DNA from 2 places in the Pseudomonas sp. AP3_22 TE3818 genome. Region 2 is predicted to be linked to the other one. Evidence: riboswitches for the same ligand, from Rfam matches in the RefSeq annotation. Region 2 holds a riboswitch; the other holds the start of a gene.

Region 1 (3,397 bases), 1.7 Mb from region 2:
GCAAAAGCGGCCACTTGAGTGCCCGCGGCGGCGACGGGTTTCGCGCCCTGTGGCCAGCCGATGGCCGGGGCGATGTTCAGAGTCGGGATCAGGGTTTTGTTGGGGGGCGGCAGTTGAGGTGAAGGGCCGGTGCCGTCGGAGACTTGCAGGCCGGCGGTCTCACTGCAACCGGCGAGCCCTCCGCAGATCGCGATAACGAGAACGAGCGGGGGCGTGCGCATACGGGTGTTCCCTATGAGTGCCTTGTTCTAATCATAGAGATGTGTTGTCGTCCAATGGTTCAACGGCTAGCCACGTGCTTCCTTGAACAGCACCGCAATGCCGGGGTGATAGTTGCCGGCTTCATTGCGCAACTTGCGGTAGGCATACGGGAAATACCAGGCGACCGCGCAGGTGTGTTCCTTTTGCAGGTCGTCGACCATGTCCTGGAGTTCTTCCGGTGTCGCACCTTGCTGGGCTTTTTGCGGGGCGACGAACAGGCAGCCGAGTTTCAGGTCGCTGGCGTGGCTCAGGCGCTTCGCATCGCTGGCGATGTCGAGCAGGGCCTGGGTCAGATTGAGGCTGTTGACCCGTGGCCAGCGCTGGCTGGTCTGGATGTAGGCGCGGGTTTCGGGCGAGGCGAGGAACAAGTCGGCGCGGCTGTTGCGTTCGCCTTCTTCGGTCTGCTTGCGGGTGGGTGTCTGTTGCAGTGTGACCATCTCAGCCATCCAGGCGGCGGCCGACAACAGTCCGAGATTGGCTTTTTCGTCGTGCCAGTAGGGGGTGTCGCCATCACCGCGGACGGCGTTATAGCGGTCGATGCATTCGAACCAGCGCTCGAGCACAGGGCGCAGGAATTCCAGCTTTGGATTGCTGATGATCATGCCTTGCATGGGCTCACCCTTATTATTGTGTTGTGAGGTTATGGCTCTTTGATATCACTGCTGAGAGCGAGGCACAAGATTGACGTCAGTTTTTTGCTTGACGACCGTTATTCGGAGGATGGCCTCCCGGCTTTAATTGACGCTCCACCCCCAACCCTCTAACCTTCGCGGCTTGTTTCAGGTGCTCTGTGACTTGGGTCGACAGAGTGAAACAGGGAAGCCGGTGAACGCGTTCTTCTGTTGGTCGAAGACCCGCCATTCCGGCGCTGCCCCCGCAACGGTAAATGAGTGAAAACTGTGTCTGATGCCACTGTGTCGATTCGATGCGGGAAGGCGCGCAGTCTGGCTTCGCGCCACTCATGAGCCCGGAGACCGGCCTGATTCATCCAGCGGCATCACGGTGGGCGATGCCAGGCTTGTTGCCTTCTATTGCTGTGCCTGCCCGCCGTTATTCCTGTCTCAACGGAGAGCTCCCCCATGACTGATACCCCCGATCGTGACGAACGCCACCTGGCGCGCATGCAGCGCAAAAAAGCCGTGATCGACGAGCGCATCGCCAATTCCCCGAACGAGTGTGGTCTGTTGCTGGTGCTGACCGGCAACGGTAAGGGCAAGAGCAGTTCGGCCTTCGGCATGCTCGCCCGCGCCATGGGGCACGGCATGCAATGCGGCGTGGTGCAGTTCATCAAGGGCCGCAACAGTACCGGCGAAGAGCTGTTCTTCCGGCGCTTTCCCGAGCAGGTGCGATTTCATGTGATGGGCGAAGGGTTTACCTGGGAAACCCAGGACCGTCAGCGCGACATCGCTGCCGCCGAAGCGGCGTGGGCGGTGTCCCGGGAACTGCTGCGCGATCCGTCCATCGGCCTGGTGGTGCTGGATGAGCTGAACATCGCCCTCAAGCACGGCTACCTCGATCTTGATCAGGTGCTCAGCGACTTGCAGGCCCGGCCGCCGATGCAACACGTGGTGGTCACCGGGCGTGCCGCCAAGCCGGAAATGATCGAGATGGCCGACACGGTCACCGAAATGGGCATGATCAAGCACGCCTTTCAGGCCGGGATCAAAGCGCAGAAAGGCGTCGAGCTGTGAACCAGCCACGTCATTGCCCGGCGGTACTGATTGCCGCGCCGGCCTCCGGCCAGGGCAAGACCACCGTCACCGCGGCGCTGGCCCGGTTGCATCGCAATCAGGGGCGCAAGGTCCGTGTGTTCAAGTGCGGCCCCGACTTTCTCGATCCGATGATCCTCGAGCGTGCCAGCGGTGCACCGGTGTATCAACTGGACATGTGGATGGTCGGCGAGCAGGAGAGTCGCCGGTTACTGTGGGAAGCCGCCGCTGAAGCCGACCTGATCCTGATCGAAGGCGTCATGGGGCTGTTCGACGGTACGCCGTCGAGCGCCGATCTGGCGCGGCATTTCGGTGTGCCGGTACTGGGGGTGATCGACGGCACCGCCATGGCCCAGACCTTCGGCGCACTGGCCCTGGGGCTGGCGCGTTATCAGTCGGACTTGCCGTTCGCCGGCGTGCTGGCCAACCGCGTCGGTACACTGCGCCACGCGCAACTGCTCGAGGGCAGCCTGACTGAAGGATTGCGCTGGTACGGCGCGCTGTCCCGGGAAACAGGGATTGAACTGCCGAGCCGACACCTGGGGCTGGTTCAAGCCAGTGAGCTGAATGATCTCGACCTGCGCCTCGATGCCGCGGCCGATGCCCTGGCCAGCAGTTGCGAGGTCGCGCTGCCCCCGTCAGTCGAGTTCGCCGCCCCCGATGTCATCGTCGCCGAACCGCTGCTGGCCGGTGTGCGCATTGCTGTGGCCCGTGATGAAGCCTTTGCGTTCACCTACGGTGCGAGCCTGGATTTGCTGCGGGCGATGGGCGCCGAGCTGTCGTTTTTCTCGCCGATCCGCGACCGCCAATTGCCGGAGGCGGACAGCCTGTATCTGCCGGGCGGTTACCCGGAGCTGCACCATGTCGCGCTGGCGCAAAACACGGCGATGCTCGAGGCGATCCGCGCCCACCACCGGGCGGGCAAACCCTTGCTCGCCGAGTGTGGCGGCATGCTGTATCTGCTCGACTCCCTGACCGATGTCGAGGGCACTCGCGCCGAACTGGCGGGCCTGCTGGCCGGTGATGCGGTCATGCAAAAGCGTCTGGCGGCGCTGGCGTTGCAAGCGGTGGAGCTGCCGGAAGGTTCGCTGCGCGGGCACACCTATCACCATTCGCTGACCAGCACTGAACTGGTGCCGATTGCCCGGGGCGTGAGCCCGAATGGCGGGCGCGGAGCGGAGGCGGTTTACCGTGACGGGCGGATGACCGCCTCCTACGTGCACTTTTATTTTCCGTCCAATCCCTCGGCAATTGCCGCGCTGTTTGCGCCGGACCTTGAAGCCGCCATCGCTGGCAAGCCAGCTCCTACAATGGATCACCTAACCCCTGTAGGAGCTGGCTTGCCAGCGAAGAGGCCATGACCGACAACGCATTCACCGAAGCCGAACGCGCAGCGGTCTACCGCGCCATCGGCGAGCGCCGCGACA
Region 2 (3,397 bases):
CAACGCCGTGCGCCGAAACCCCTTCGCCTCAACCTTCCCGGCAATGTCCTCAAGCGTTCCTGTCACCCAGTCCTGGTCCGGCCAGCTCGCACGGTGAACCACCGCAATCGGGCAATCGGCGCCGTAATGCGGCAGCAGTTCCTCAACGATCTTCGGCAGGTGATTGACCCCCAAATGAATCGCCATGGTCGCGCCGTGCTGGGCCAGGCTGGCGAATTCCTCTCCGGGTGGCATGGCGGTCTTGTCGGCGTAGCGAGTCAGGATCACGCTCTGTGAAACGTCCGGCAACGTCAGTTCTGCACCCAGCAGCGCTGCACAAGCGGCGGTGGCCGTCACGCCCGGGACGATTTCGAACGCAATGCCCAACTCACGCAGATAGCGAATCTGTTCGCCAATGGCGCCATACAGGCTCGGGTCGCCGGAGTGTACCCGGGCCACGTCCTGGCCCTTGGCGTGGGCGGCCTTGAACAGGTCGATGATCTGTTCCAGGTGCAGTTCGGCGCTGTTGAATACCTGCTCGGCACGATGTCCTTCCAGTACGGCGGCTGGCACCAGCGAGCCGGCATAAATGATCACCGGGCAACTGCGAATCAGCCGCTGGCCCTTGACGGTAATCAGTTCGGGGTCGCCGGGACCTGCGCCAATGAAGTAGACGGTCATCGTCGGTTCCTGTGGGGAGAAAAGGGGCTGAACAGGGCTTCAGATGAAGAATGTTCATGATCGAGGCGGGGATTATCGGGGATTTTATGCCGCGCCGGCCAATGCCAGGGTTGCCTGGGCATATTTTTGTCGAGGGATCAGCAGTTTTGCCGGGGCCTGGGCCAGTTGTTCGGCCAGGGCCAGTGCGGCGCTTTCCGCCACGCCGTAGCAACCGGTGCGTTCAAACGCTATTTGCGATTGATGGCTGAGTTGCGGCTCATAGGGGGCCAGTTGTTCACTGCTGAAATACATCAATTCCAGGCCAAGCTGCTGAGCCAGTTCGATCAGTGCGGGTTCGTCGCGCTTCGAATCGATGCTGGCCAGGGCCTTGATTTCATGGCGGGCAATCTGGTGCGCCGCCAGTGCCTGGTCGAGCAGCGCCAGCAAGGTACTGACGGGGCAGCCCTTTTGGCAGCCCAGGCCGACCACCAGGGTCGGCGCTGTGCTGACGTCTGTCATACGTGGTATTGGCCATCGCTTTTGCGACGGAACAACCAGGCGCTGATCAGGCCCAGGGCCAGCCAGAACGCCACGTTGGTCAGTTGCGAAGCGATTTTGAATTGGGTTTCCAGTGCCTCCGGAGCGAGCATCGAATGCACTTGCGGTTGCGGTGCGCCAATCACATGGGGAACGGCAAGGATTGCCGCACCGAGAACTTTCATCAGCCAGTGACGGCTGAACACGATCAGCGCGATACCGACGGCGGTGGAGGCGGCGGTACCGATCCACCACAGTTGCCGTTGTGCCAGATCGGCGGCGGCAGTGCCTGGCAGTTCAGGTGGCAGGCCGAGGGTCGGCGCGAGCACGAAGGTCGCATAGCCGGCCAGGCCCCAGAGCAGGCCCTGGGAGGTTTTGGTCGGCGCACGCAAGGTGTACAGGCCAGCCAGCATCAGGGCAAAACCGACGGCCACCACCAGGTTGCCGCCGGTGGTCGACAGCACGCGCTGCCAGCCGTCTTCCGGCTCCCAGGCTTCGGCGTCGTGGGTGTGGGCAGCCATCGCGCCATCGGCGTGTTCATGCATTTCAACGGCAGCCGGCTCGGCTTTTTCGTAGGTTTCGGCCTGCAGAATCAGGGGGGCGACCCAGAAACTTTGCAGCAGGGTCAGCAACAGGGCGGCCAGCAGCCCGGTGAAACCTGCGGTTTGCGCAATACGCTTGATCATGTCAGCAGGTCTCAATGGCACGGGAACGCGGAGCTGTGACGGGTATCGTGGGCGGCATTGTGCACCGCTTCGATGTACGAGAAACCGGCGAAATACACAAGGCTTGCGCCCAGGATCGACGCGCAGACGGCGGCGGTCAGACGTTGAGTCAGGGTAGAAGTGGTGCTGGCTGTAGTGTGGCCGGTGCTGCTGATGATCGACATGGCGTTTCCCTCTGGTCTGTCAGCGGGGAATCAAGAGCGCATGCAAAAACCTGCACGACCAGGCGCGCAGGGTTTCAAACAGCGCCCGCCCACCGCGGGTTTGTTGTTTCAGTGATCGTTATGGTCACTTTATGTTGCGGGCCGGTCTCCGGGCTCACGAGGGGCAAAGGCTTGGGCCTGAACCTGAAAACATCACCTTCCCATGCCGTAGTGGCACAGTGGATTTGATGCTTCGCTCGCTTACCGTTGCGGGGGCAGCACCGGACTGACATGGCTTTAGAGTAAAGCACATGATTCACCGGTTTCCCGTTTCACCCTGTGAAGGGCACCCGTAACAAGGTGCGTAGGAGAGCATGGGCGAGGGTTGGGCGTCAATTGGCAAGGGTTCTCAACTGGAAACCGAGTCGCTTTCTTCGCGAGCAAGCCCGCTCCCACACTTGACCCTTTTCCTCTGAAAGAACCCGATCAAATGTGGGAGCGGCGGTGCGGCGATCCGACTTGCTCGCGAAGGGCACACCGCAGAAATCACGTGAACATTGACCCGCCCCAATACCATGCGTAGCCTTGCGCTTTCGAGGTTCTTCGGCGTTTGTCGAAGCTAAGAAGGGAACGCGGTCAATGCCGCGGCTGCCCCCGCAACTGTGAACGGTGATGTTCGTTGCCACGCCACTGCAGGCTCAATCCATGAGGCCGGCGGGAAGGCGCAGCGAATGCCAGGCCCAAGGCCGGCACACCGTCAGCCAGGAGACCTGCCTCGACACAGATTCTCAAATTCAACCGGGCGGGGTGATCCGGTGGCGAACTCTTCAGGCACGCGCATCTGCGTTGCCGGTCGTCGTCCCGTATGCCCGCCACCTAGCCATAGGGCATCCGATGAAAACACTGGCCAAACTTCCCGTCACCATCGTCACCGGTTTCCTCGGCTCGGGTAAAACCACGCTGCTGCGGCATATGCTCGACAACGCCCAGGGTCGCCGCATCGCGGTAATCGTCAACGAGTTTGGCGAGCTGGGCATCGACGGCGAAATCCTCAAGCAGTGCTCCATCGGTTGCACCGAAGAAGAAGCCAACGGCCGCGTCTATGAACTGGCCAACGGCTGCCTGTGCTGCACCGTCCAGGAAGAATTTTTCCCGGTGATGCGCGAACTGGTGGCTCGTCGTGGCGATCTCGACCACATCCTCATCGAAACGTCGGGCCTGGCCCTGCCAAAACCGTTGGTCCAGGCTTTCCAGTGGCCGGAAATCCGCAGTGCCTGCACCGTTGACGCGGTGATCACCGTGGTCGACAGCCCGGCCGTGGCCGCCGGCACCTTTGCCGCCTTCCCGGACCAG

The links. A riboswitch is a leader RNA that binds a small molecule or an ion and turns the genes downstream of it on or off. The one in region 2 is predicted to bind cobalamin.
Region 1: another riboswitch for cobalamin. It lies ahead of cobO (cob(I)yrinic acid a,c-diamide adenosyltransferase); the one in region 2 lies ahead of AB7M25_RS13795 (CbtB domain-containing protein).

Annotation. Positions count from the first base shown of each region.
Region 1 is NZ_JBRJHL010000001.1:4,792,074-4,795,470, reverse strand. It holds gene AB7M25_RS21840 (PQQ-dependent sugar dehydrogenase) at 1-221, opposite strand, end outside; gene AB7M25_RS21835 (hypothetical protein) at 288-872, opposite strand; cobalamin riboswitch at 1,026-1,258, shown strand; gene cobO (cob(I)yrinic acid a,c-diamide adenosyltransferase) at 1,341-1,952, shown strand; gene AB7M25_RS21825 (cobyrinate a,c-diamide synthase) at 1,949-3,331, shown strand; gene bluB (5,6-dimethylbenzimidazole synthase) at 3,328-3,397, shown strand, end outside.
Region 2 is NZ_JBRJHL010000001.1:3,056,022-3,059,418, forward strand. It holds gene cobM (precorrin-4 C(11)-methyltransferase) at 1-660, opposite strand, end outside; gene AB7M25_RS13785 (cobalamin biosynthesis protein) at 745-1,158, opposite strand; gene AB7M25_RS13790 (CbtA family protein) at 1,155-1,862, opposite strand; gene AB7M25_RS13795 (CbtB domain-containing protein) at 1,874-2,065, opposite strand; cobalamin riboswitch at 2,188-2,413, opposite strand; cobalamin riboswitch at 2,624-2,836, shown strand; gene cobW (cobalamin biosynthesis protein CobW) at 2,939-3,397, shown strand, end outside.